One region of the Pseudoalteromonas sp. NZS127_1 genome, then DNA from elsewhere that is predicted to be linked to it. Evidence: predicted binding sites of a transcription regulator. Region 1 holds the regulator's gene; the other holds the start of a gene.
What was found. The regulator LexA, encoded in region 1, represses DNA repair genes until DNA is damaged. The targets are predictions, from matches to a motif close to TACTGTATNNNNATACAGTA.
Positions count from the first base shown of each region.

Region 1 (5,849 bases):
AGGCGGTGGGTTTGATCGTTCAGGGCAGAGCAGAAGTAACGCTGCTCGCGCGCAAAAAGGACAAGATGTGGAAATAGAGTTCCCGATTTTTCTTGAAGAGACTTTAGTTGATACCGTTAAGCCTGTTGAGTTTATGTTACCGCAGCGAGATAGTAGTGGTCGTGTCTCTGAAATTAAAAAATCACTTAAAGTGAAAATTCCCGCAGGCTCAGTAAATGGCGAACGAATTCGACTAAAAGGGCAAGGCGGATTAGGGTCAGCGAACGGGCAAAATGGCGACTTGTACTTACAAATTAGTTTAGTGCCCCACCCATTATTTGATGTTGAAGGTCATAACCTAAATATAGTCGTCCCTCTTGCACCATGGGAAGCGGCTCTTGGTACAAAAATAAATTTACCTACGTTGGCAGGCAAAATCCAATTAACTATTCCATCTAATAGTCAGTCTGGCCAACGCTTGCGTATTAAAGGCAAGGGATTAATGAGTAAAAAAGCCAAAGGTGATTTATTTGCTGTGCTTAAAATTGTTAATCCAACATCTGTTGATGATACCAGTAAAAAACTGTGGGAAGAATTAGCCGAAAAAGCTCACTTTGATCCCCGTAATAACTGGAGCAAGCCATAATGCAAATTATCGTGACACAAAAAGATGATTTACTTACTAGCAAAGAGCTATGTTTGAGTAGTGATATTAGCGAAGCAATTTTATATGAGCTAGTTGAGCACAATATTGCGGTTCCAATTGAGGGGAAGCATGTTACGCAGTGGCAATTTACGGTATCTGCAGTGACCTTAGTTAAAAAAGCGGCCCGTATTCAACATGACTTTTCGTTAGATTGGTCGGCAATAGCTTTAGTTTTACAATTGCTGGATGAGCGTGATGAGTTGATTTTCGAAAACGAAATGTTAAAGCGACATTTGAGTCGATTTAAACACTTGGAATAAAATCTGCCCTTGGGTACTTCCTAGGGCTTATTTACTCTTTGGTGAGAGTGCGCTAGTTCTTAAAAATCAATATGACTACTTTGATTTATTCTTACTTTTAATTCGGATAAATCGTTTTAGTCGTATGTTTTGCATAAGTAGTAATATTCCACTTAGGCAAAAAAGTACGCTGGTTGCTGCAAAACTAATAAGCAGCGGATTATTAAAATCCTCTCGCTCATCGTAATCCATAATATGTAACATCCAAAAAAAGTCGAAAATTCGCCATAGTGTGCTGCGAACGGTGACAACTCTGCCGTTATTTTCTGACAAGTACAGTGTTGTGTTAAATGTGTCGTCAAATTGTACCTGCCAAACATTGGTTTTATATCCAACTTCTCGCATACCTTGCTTTAGCAGTACAGCGCTTGTCACTTGAGCATCAATAAGTAGGTGTGCTTTAGCATTTGCGGTAATTTGTATTTTAGTTGGCGGCTCAAAAGGCCGGCCTGTTATACCGTTAAAGCTTTGCTGTTCATCTTTATTTATTACTGTAATTATAGGTGTGGTTAAAAAGTTCTCAAAAATTATTTGTGTTGGATTAACCACCTGAGATGCAATATCGTTAAGGGAGGCAACATAATCAGCCTGCGTAAATGGGTTATTAAGAGTACGTGTTGCAAGATGCTCCCCATGAACTTTATCAAGAGGAATAGCGCTCATGACTAAACCGCCTAATAGCCAAGCTAAAATTTGTAATGTGAGCAAATAACCGAGCCATTTATGTAACTTGCGAGCATACTTAAATATTTTTTTATTCATGTTTTAGTCTTATTATTTTTAGAGGCTAGTTTATTACATTAATGGGATTAGTTACTGCGACATTTTGTCGCAGTTTAAACTATAGCTTACTGTAATCATTTAAAAATAAAAAAGATTACACTTAAATTGCTAACATGACTTATTTGTTTAATTGAGCTGAGTGTTTGATATCCAGCTAGCTTTAAACGCTAAAAAATACTTAAAAGCTGCGAAATATCTATATAAAGTGGTTAATAGAGCATAGTTGATTTGGTATAACGGTAAAACTGCGTTAAAGTTTGCAATGAAATTATTAGAGGATAAATACGAAACGATGTCGGAAATTCAATTTTTAAATGTAGATCTTGAGCTTGAATCAAAGCAAGATATTAGTTTGCTAGTGGCAGACTTGAAAAAAGTCGCGACGATTTTACATTATGACAAAGACGAATACCGTCAATTAGCGCGTATTGAAGCAACAGGTGTAGTAAACACGCCTGACAAAGCAATAAACCATATATGTGAGCTTATTGAATCGTGTTCGCGTAACGCGCTAAAGCAATGGTTAAGCTGTTCACGTAGAACGTTTGATATTGGTTTTGAATCAGGCACTTCCCCTAAGTGCTTTAATCAAGCCTTAGATGCAGATACATTACTACGTATATCTGCGATTGGTGCGGGTATGGAAATTACAATTTACCCAATCGAAAAGTAACTATCTTCGCTCTACGACTGCTGCGGTCATTTTTGATACGCAGCACAGCTCATTGCGGCTATTTGTAATTTTTATTTCCCACACTGAACTACGTTTGCCAATATGAAACGCTCTTGCCGTTGCTGTTAAAGTGCCGTTGCGAGATGCTTTTAAATGACTTGCGCTAATTTCCTGCCCCACGCAGTAAAATTTTGTAAAATCGACAACAAAGTTAGCTGCATAGCTGGCAACTGTTTCGGCAAGTACAACGTTAGCACCGCCGTGAACCATTCCCATTGGGTTATGATGCTCAGGAATTGCCGGCATAGTGGCTACTAAGTAATCATCACCAATTTCAGTGACTTCTATTCCCATGGTTTTCATTAATGTTCCTTGGCCATCAATGCCTTGTTCTAACTGCTTGCACAGCTCTAAAGTGATGGGCTGGTACCAAATACTCATAATGACTCCTTTGCTTTTTTAATCATTTATAAACCTAGCGTTAGTTATATCCCTAAAATGTACACAAGTGAAATTACTTTGGCTATTTTAAGGCTTAATTTAAATTTGCGATTTTTATTTAACTGTATATACTCACAGTTAAATGTACTGTATGGAAAACCAGTTGTATGCGACCATTAACGAACCGCCAAGCTCAAATACTCGAACTAATTAAAGTTTTTATTAAAGACACTGGTATGCCTCCTACACGTGCTGAAATAGCGCAAACATTAGGTTTTAAAAGTGCCAATGCTGCTGAAGAACATTTAAAAGCACTTGCTAAAAAAGGCGCAATTAAAATGAAACCAGGTGCAAGCCGTGGTATTCAGTTAATTGAAGAAGAAGAGCCAGAACAATTAGGTTTACCGCTTATAGGGCGTGTTGCTGCTGGTTCACCTATTTTGGCGCAAGAGCACGTTGAAAGTCACTGCAAAATCGATCCATTAATGTTTAAACCGGCTGCAGATTTTTTACTACGCGTTAACGGTATGAGCATGAAAGATATTGGTATTATGGATGGTGATTTACTTGCTGTACATCGTACTCAAACCGCTGAAAACGGGCAAGTTGTTGTTGCCCGCCTAGACGAAGACGTAACTGTAAAACGTCTTGAGAAAGCGGGTCGTAAAGTATTACTTCATGCTGAAAACGACGATTTTGAATCTATTGAAGTAGATCTTGAGAATGAGTCTTTTAATATTGAAGGCTTAGCCGTTGGCGTTATAAGAAACGCTGATTGGATGTGACTTTAAAAATAGCTTTTAAACAAGCAGTTTTATAAATGCGTACTAATTAGTACGCATTTTCTGTTTTAAATTCGCACTAATTAGTACGCATTTTCTGTTTTAAATTCGCACTAAAAATAGGGCATAAATAGCTCACTGACAATTTAAGCTGTAAACTTTTTTGCACTTATATTTTCCCCCTCCGAATGCGTTAAACCCCTTTGTTTTGCTCATCTTTTGAACTTCCTGTTACCTAGTTGGTTACTGATTTTTTATTAATTACTCAATATCACCTGATTGTTTTTTATACTAAAACTTGCTTGTTGTTCATTTTTTAGCTAATTATTAATGTGCTGAGCTAATAATAACTCACAGCTTTTTAGTTTTGAGAACACACAATATACACAAACCCGTTGTTGGCGCAGCAAAACCAATCAATATTAAATGAGATTGACTAAAAAAATAAAAATAACGAATTGGCGTTTAAGCCGTATGCCTCTTCGCTTTGCATTCGCAATAGCATCAAAGGAGCCGTCACATGGGTAAACTGACCTCTACCTTGTGGCTTATATTATGTGTTTTTTCGCACCCAGTTTTGGCTAACAGCCAATACAATATGCGCAAAGGCGTAACCGATATAAGCAATAATGTATATCAGCTGCACATGACCATATTTATAATATGTTGTGTGATTGGGGTGATAGTGTTCGCAATTATGTTTTGGGCACTTATTCATCACCGTAAATCTAAAGGGGCTGTACCTGCCCAATTTCACGAAAGCACTAAAGTAGAAATACTTTGGACTGCAATCCCGTTTGTTATTTTAATTGCTATGGCAGTACCAGCCACTAAAACCCTAATTGCAATGGAAGATGCCAGCAAAGCTGATCTCACTATTAAAATTACAGGCTCGCAATGGAAATGGCATTATGAATATATGGGTGAAGATGTAGAGTTCTACTCTATTTTATCTACCCCGCAAGATGAAATAGCGAATCTTGCAGATAAAAATCCTAACTACTTACTTGAGGTTGATAAACCTCTCGTACTGCCAATAAATCAAAAAGTACGATTTTTAATGACTTCTGACGATGTTATTCACTCTTGGTGGGTACCTGATTTTGCAGTTAAAAAAGATGCGAATCCCGGCTTTATAAACGAAACATGGACGAACATAAACGAAGAAGGTACTTACCGAGGCCAATGTGCTGAGTTGTGTGGTAAAGATCATGGCTTTATGCCCGTTGTGGTGGTCGCTAAATCTGAGGCTGATTTTAAAACGTGGCTTGCAGATGCAAAGCAAGCTAAACAAAAAGCAGCATTAGCAGATGCCGCATTACTTGATAAAACCCTCCCAAAAGAAGAATTAATGACTTTAGGCGAACAAGTATATATGGCCAATTGTGCTGCATGTCATCAGCCTACTGGCATGGGGTTACCGGGTGTATTTCCTGCACTTAAAGGCAGCCCTATAGTGCTTGGCGATATAAAAGATCACATTGATGTAGTTATCCATGGGCGACCCGGTACGGCAATGCAAGCATTTGCCAAACAGTTATCTATAAAGCAATTAGCAGCGGTTATTACTTATAAACGTAATGCGTGGGGTAATGATACGGGTGATGTTATTCAACCGAGTCAAATACAGGCAGCACTTGATGCCAAAGTGGAGGCGAACTAATGAGTAGCATAGTAGAACAATCTAACGCCAATGAAGCTCATCATGCTCATCACCCAGCTAAAGGTTTTAAACGCTGGCTTTACACAACTAATCATAAAGATATAGGTAGTTTATATTTAATTTTTTCGCTGACCATGTTCTTAATTGGTGGTGGAATGGCCATGGTGATCAGAGCTGAATTATTTCAACCAGGTTTACAGTTGGTCGATCCTCACTTTTTTAATCAAATGACCACAGTGCATGGTTTAATTATGGTGTTTGGTGCGGTTATGCCGGCCTTTACAGGCCTTGCTAACTGGATGATACCACTCATGATTGGCGCGCCAGATATGGCATTGCCAAGAATGAATAACTGGAGCTTTTGGATTTTACCGTTTGCGTTTTTAATCCTATTGGCATCGTTATTTATGCCTGGTGGGGGTCCTGCATTTGGTTGGACTTTTTATGCACCACTGTCTACAACATACAGTAATGATAATACTGCATTGTTTGTATTTGCCGTACATATTATGGGGATTAGTTC
Region 1 is NZ_JADYXO010000019.1:12,134-17,982, forward strand. It holds gene I6F50_RS15575 (DnaJ C-terminal domain-containing protein) at 1-625, shown strand, start outside; gene I6F50_RS15580 (chaperone modulator CbpM) at 625-945, shown strand; gene I6F50_RS15585 (membrane protein) at 1,021-1,746, opposite strand; gene I6F50_RS15590 (hypothetical protein) at 2,060-2,440, shown strand; gene I6F50_RS15595 (PaaI family thioesterase) at 2,441-2,881, opposite strand; gene lexA (transcriptional repressor LexA) at 3,049-3,666, shown strand; gene coxB (cytochrome c oxidase subunit II) at 4,184-5,326, shown strand; gene ctaD (cytochrome c oxidase subunit I) at 5,326-5,849, shown strand, end outside.

Region 2 (5,849 bases), on a different contig from region 1:
CCAACTAGCTAATCCCCCTATAGATGCAGCTGCTTTTTACGACAGCCTTAATAATGATGCATTACATCAACCACTTCAGCTCATTGCGGTGTGATATATGATTGTAATAATCACCAGTTAATATATGCTTTATAACGGGTCTGCTTTATATATTTGCTAATAATTGATTTAATGAAAAAAAAGCATCCAAAAATTAAATGCAATTGCTATAATGGCGTCAAATGGTATGACATGAAATGCCATTATCATTAAACCAAGGTAATTAGGAACGTAATGAAGAAAACATTCACGCTAAATCACGAGAAAATCAAATACCCTCGTATGGTTGATGCTGCAAAGCACGAAGTGAAAAAATATTTGAAAAGAGAGCGTAATAAAACGCTACCTGAAGATGCTGACTATTGGGCATTTGACTGTAAGTTTGGTAACACAGCTGAAGATGCGCAAGTTGTGCACGTTGCTGAATTAAGTAACCAAATTGGCGAAATTGAAAAGCAAGGTTTGACCTCTTTCTATGTAGAGATTTTAGCTCGACCTGCTCAACGTCAACAGTTAGATTTAGATGATGACGAATAACACTTAATTTAATTAAGTGTTCGAAGTTTTAAAATGAGCCCAAGTGGCTCATTTTTTGTTTTTATGCATTAAAGATTCACCATAAATCATTTTTATTAGTAACCAATAAGTAGAATTTTACTTTATTAACATTTGCATAACAAAATGTAGTGATATAGGGTGTGTTTAATAAAAAAAACAAAACAGTTGTACCATGCCGATAAATTACTCTGACCACCAATTGAAATTAAGCTTAAAGAGCTCTAAGGTACTTGTCGTTGACGATCAGCTATTAAGCTTAATTGTATTAAAAAAAATATTATCAGAGCATTTTAGTGTAACAACAACGAGCTGTGGTGAGGATGCGATTGAAATTTGTAAACATAATCCGCCAGATATAATACTACTCGATATTAATATGGAAGGAATGAGTGGTATTGAAACATGTCTAAAATTAAAAAATATATCTGAAACACAAGATATCCCCGTTATTTTTGTAACCTCATCTGAAAATCAAGAAGAAGAGTGCTGGGAAGCCGGAGCTGTAGATTTTATAAAGAAACCAACTAACTCGGAAACTTTATATAGAAGAGTGCGCGCCCATATTACGATGAAACTTCAACATGACTTACTCAATCAAAAAGTATTTCTAGATGATTTAACAAAGGTATTCAATCGTCGTTATTTTGATGCGCATTTTTCTAAAATGGAACGAAGCGCCTTACGAGAAAAAGTCGACTATGCACTATTACTCATCGATATAGACTACTTTAAGCAATACAACGATCTTTATGGTCATGTGCAAGGCGATACGGTTTTAAACCTTGTTGCACAAACTATTACTAATAGTTTGCAAAGGCCAACCGATTTTGTTGCGCGTTACGGCGGCGAAGAGTTTGTAGTTGTTTTACCGCATACAAGCACTGAAGGTGCGATTTGTGTTGCTGATAAAATTAAACAAAATGTGGTCGATTTAGGAATATTACACAGATATTCAGAATATGACTTTGTGACTATTAGTATTGGCGGTGCAACCCTACAACCGTACGTAAATAACAAAAACACCTTGCAGATCGCAGATGAAAAAATGTATGAGTCCAAAATGCAAGGTCGTAACCAAGTGTGTTTTTAAGTTTAGCTAGCTAATAAATCACTTTGCCACTTAAAAACACCTTGTAGGTGATAAATATTAAATAAGATTATTTATTACACGCTATGACATTTTTTGTACTTTTTATTGCTACCACATGGGCAGTCATCATTTCTGCCCACTTTAATATCTTCAACAGGATATATGGTGCCATCTAAATAACGCCATTGAGTGTTTTCTTTAATAAACTGCGATTTTTCGTGGAGCTCACAAAATAAGTTTTGATAAAAATATTGGGCTTTAAATTCTACAGTGCCGGTATCTCCATCATGGCTTGACCCAATTACATCAAGATTTATAAATCGACAGCTGTTAGCAAAATCATTGATTTCTTTAACCGGATTTTCAGCTTGTTTTTCTTTTGCGTAGGTTTGATAAACATATTCTGCATTTTTAATAACATAAGCACTGAATCGTGAGCGCATAAGTTGTTCAGGAGAATCAGCTTGCTTAACAGATAAGTGAAGCGGCTCGCAGCAATCAGCATAATTGTGCCCACTGCTGCAAAAACATAATGTGGTATTGAGTGAAGTCATAATAATAATACAAAGTCTAAAACATTAGTTTAACAAGCTTATTGGGCGAGTGATATCTCTGTTGTTTGAGACTTTTTAGTAAAACAGTATAGTTTTGTATTCGTTTTACTTAAATCGAACGATAAATTCGTAAGTAGTTGGTTATTAACTATATCGGTCCAGGTAATTACCGCTGCAAAGTTTCCGTTATGTAATGCAGAATTTAATACATACTCTAAATTTACTAGGTGCTTCTGTCTAATAACAAGTAATTTACTTGTATCAATAGAGCATGAGTCAAGTAAAGCTTTGCTAGGTACGTGATCTGGAGCAATTAGTAACGTCCATGCATTAGAGCTATTGTATTGGTGTAATACTTTTAAAAGCTCAAAGGTCGCTGAAATTTCATCTTCAATTTGAATCAAATTCACGCAATCGCTTTGCTCATCTTGTTGGTAACTTTTAACTGTTCTTACGGTAATAGGCTGTAACATAATTTCACTCACTGGGTTTTTATACAGTATTCATATACAGTAGTTTATACAGTGCTTTCGTGCAAGCCTTTTATGCTATTTATTTGTACAGTTATTCAGCTTTTGATCATTGTTTTTATTTTTTTAATTTATAATTCTTTATTAATCAGGTTGTTATAGGGTTGTTTTTGAGAAGGTATTCTAAAAATAATTTTTTTCGTAGTGTCTTCATTTTGGGGTTTTATACTGTATAGGATTATCTTTGTAACCATATACAGTATTTTTTACACTGCATACAGTACTTCTGCCATAGCTAGCTTATGTGTTTTCACTCGTGCGAGGGAGCATATGAGAAAACTGGAGTTGGTGGATTTGTTCGTACAAACTTGCCGCATAACACTGAGCATCTTTAAATCGCTTAGTTTCGATATGTTTGCGTATATCTGTAACCGCTGCAGTGGCAGGGGCGTACCCTTGGCTACTTGCTAAGCTTAACCAAGCTACAGCATGAAATACACTTTGTGGCACGCCTTCACCTTTCACAAAGAATAAACCTAAATAAAACTGTGCTCTATGGTTTCCCGCCATTGCAGCAAGTCGCATCCATTTTGCAGCCAATGGAGCTTGATTATTTTTTAAATAATATAGGGCTTTATTTAACGTACTTTGCTCATCTTTTTTATTATCAACGGGCACAGAGGTATTTTCGGGTTGAGTAACAAAACCTAAAATATTATCTAGCTGTTGCTCTAAGTCTTGCTCACAAGGTGTTGTTTTAAGCATATTGGTTCATTTATTATTTTAACTACTCTAACAGTTTAGTATATAGCAAGGTAAAATGTCCTGTAAAAGATAATTTTTATGTTAAAATCTCGCCACTTTTTACTATCACAAGTTTATTATGTTCGAAGCCTTATTTAAACTGAGCGAAAATAATTCAACAGTTAAACGCGAATGCGTTGCTGGCCTAACTACCTTTATAACTATGGTATACATTGTATTTGTAAACCCGGCTATGCTCGCAGAGGCTGGGATGGATCAAGGGGCTGCATTTGTAGCGACATGTATAGCAGCTGCGATAGGCTGTTTTATAATGGGTTTATGGGCTAATTATCCATTAGCATTAGCGCCTGGTATGGGGCTAAATGCCTTTTTTACGTATGGTGTCGTATTAGGAATGGGTTATACCTGGCAAGCCGCGTTAGGGGCTGTATTTATGTCGGGTTGTATATTTTTGTTTTTAAGCTTATTTAAAGTCAGAGAGTGGATTATTAATGCCATACCTCTGGTGCTCAAGCGAGCAATCGCAACGGGTATAGGTGCTTTTTTAGCATTAATTGCCCTTAAAAATGCAGGCATTATTGTCTCAAGCCCGGCAACATTAGTGCAGTTGGGCGACATTACTTCTCCAGGACCGTTATTGGCTATATTAAGCTTTTTTGTAATTGCAGCGCTTTTATACCGCGATTTTAAAAGTGGCGTGCTTATTAGTATTTTATTAGTGACTGGCATTGCTTTAAGTTTGGGGCTTGTTGAATATCACGGTGTTATGGCTATGCCACCATCAATAATGCCTACTTTTATGCAGCTAGATTTTGTAGCCGCTTTTGATATATCAATGATGAGTGTTATTTTTGCTTTCTTGTTTGTCGATCTTTTTGATACTTCGGGTACATTAGTTGCGGTAACTCAAAAAGCAGGTTTAGCTGATGAAAAGGGTAACATGCCTCGTTTAGGGCGCGCATTAAGTGCTGACAGCTCAGCAACAATTGCAGGTGCGATGCTAGGTACGTCTACGACTACATCGTATATAGAATCGGTTGCTGGTGTATCTGTTGGCGGACGTACTGGCTTAACAGCTGTAGTTGTAGGTATTTGCTTTTTACTAATGATGTTTTTTGCACCGCTTGCACAAATGGTACCGGCTTATGCTACGGCAGGCGCTATTTTATATGTCGCTGTTCTGATGCTGCAAAATTTAAAGTTTGTAAACTGGGATGATATGACCGATGCAATTCCTGTTACTGTGGTATTACTAATGACACCATTAACGTTTTCGATTGCGCACGGTATTGCACTTGGTTTTATATCTTATACGGCGGTTAAAGTCTTGTGCGGTAAGCAAGATCAAGTCAGTATTAGTGTTTGGATATTAACAGCCTTGTTTGTTTTCAAGTTTGCATTTTTGTCTTAATAGCTAACAAAAAATACAAAAAAGCCTGCACAAATTTAAATTTGTGCAGGCTTTTTTTAATGCTTTTATAAAAGAATTACCATTTCTTTTTAGGAGCAAACAGTATATCTAAGTCGTCTTGCTCTTCTTCTGTTTTCTTTTTAAGTGCGCTTGCATTAGAAGCTCGCAGTTCAACACTAATTGCTTCTAAGTAACCCTCAACTTCTAGCCGTTTTGTTGTTACGTATTCATCAGAGTAGGTGACTGCACTGAGTGTTGCCTGCGCTTTTTCAAAGTACTGTCTTGCAGAGCCAACCATACTGGCTGAACGGGCAGATAGGCCCCGTTTTATTTGGCTTTCAATATTAATACGCAGTTGTAGTTTTTCGAGACGTTTATCTTCTAAAACAAAAACTTGGCTATCAATACGACCTTTGCTGTGTTCAGAGCGTAAAATTGAGCGTAATTTTTTAATGCCTTGAATTAGGCCTACAAGTTGTTTGTCATTACTCGGTAGCGTTAAAGCTTCACTGCTATTATCTTGAACTGGATTAGACAAGTGCGTTTTTGCTTCACTTAAGCGGCTTTTAAGTGCTTTAGATGTTTGCGAGTTAGTAACCATTGTATTTAAGGCTTCGTAAATACGGCGCTGTAATGTACGAATTAGATTTTCAGAAAGGGGGATGTTAGCACTATTCATTAGTGCCTCTTCCGTTTCTTCTATTATAGCTTTCTGTTTTGTAAGCTCTTTACGGCGTTCTGCCTCTTGTTTTTCTTTGTGTTGTTGTACAGCACTTACCCAAAGTGCAATCACAATCAATGCAACTATAAGCACTATTATAATAGAAACGATCATGGTGTAATTCTCGGATATATAACCTAATTATTTAATCTTACATTAAATATACGTTAACAGGGTAGCTTTGCGCCGATTAACTTAAAAAATATACCAAAAAATTGATAGGTTGAGCTCTTTATAAACT
Region 2 is NZ_JADYXO010000015.1:852-6,700, forward strand. It holds gene I6F50_RS13595 (VC2046/SO_2500 family protein) at 1-94, shown strand, start outside; gene I6F50_RS13600 (DUF6172 family protein) at 274-576, shown strand; gene I6F50_RS13605 (diguanylate cyclase) at 770-1,687, shown strand; gene I6F50_RS13610 (YchJ family protein) at 1,762-2,241, opposite strand; gene I6F50_RS13615 (SulA-like leucine-rich domain-containing protein) at 2,280-2,714, opposite strand; gene I6F50_RS13620 (tetratricopeptide repeat protein) at 3,012-3,476, opposite strand; gene I6F50_RS13625 (NCS2 family permease) at 3,595-4,887, shown strand; gene I6F50_RS13630 (hypothetical protein) at 4,964-5,722, opposite strand.
Region 2: I6F50_RS13615 (SulA-like leucine-rich domain-containing protein) is a predicted target of LexA. The motif match lies at 2,737-2,756, and genes of this name have one in related genera.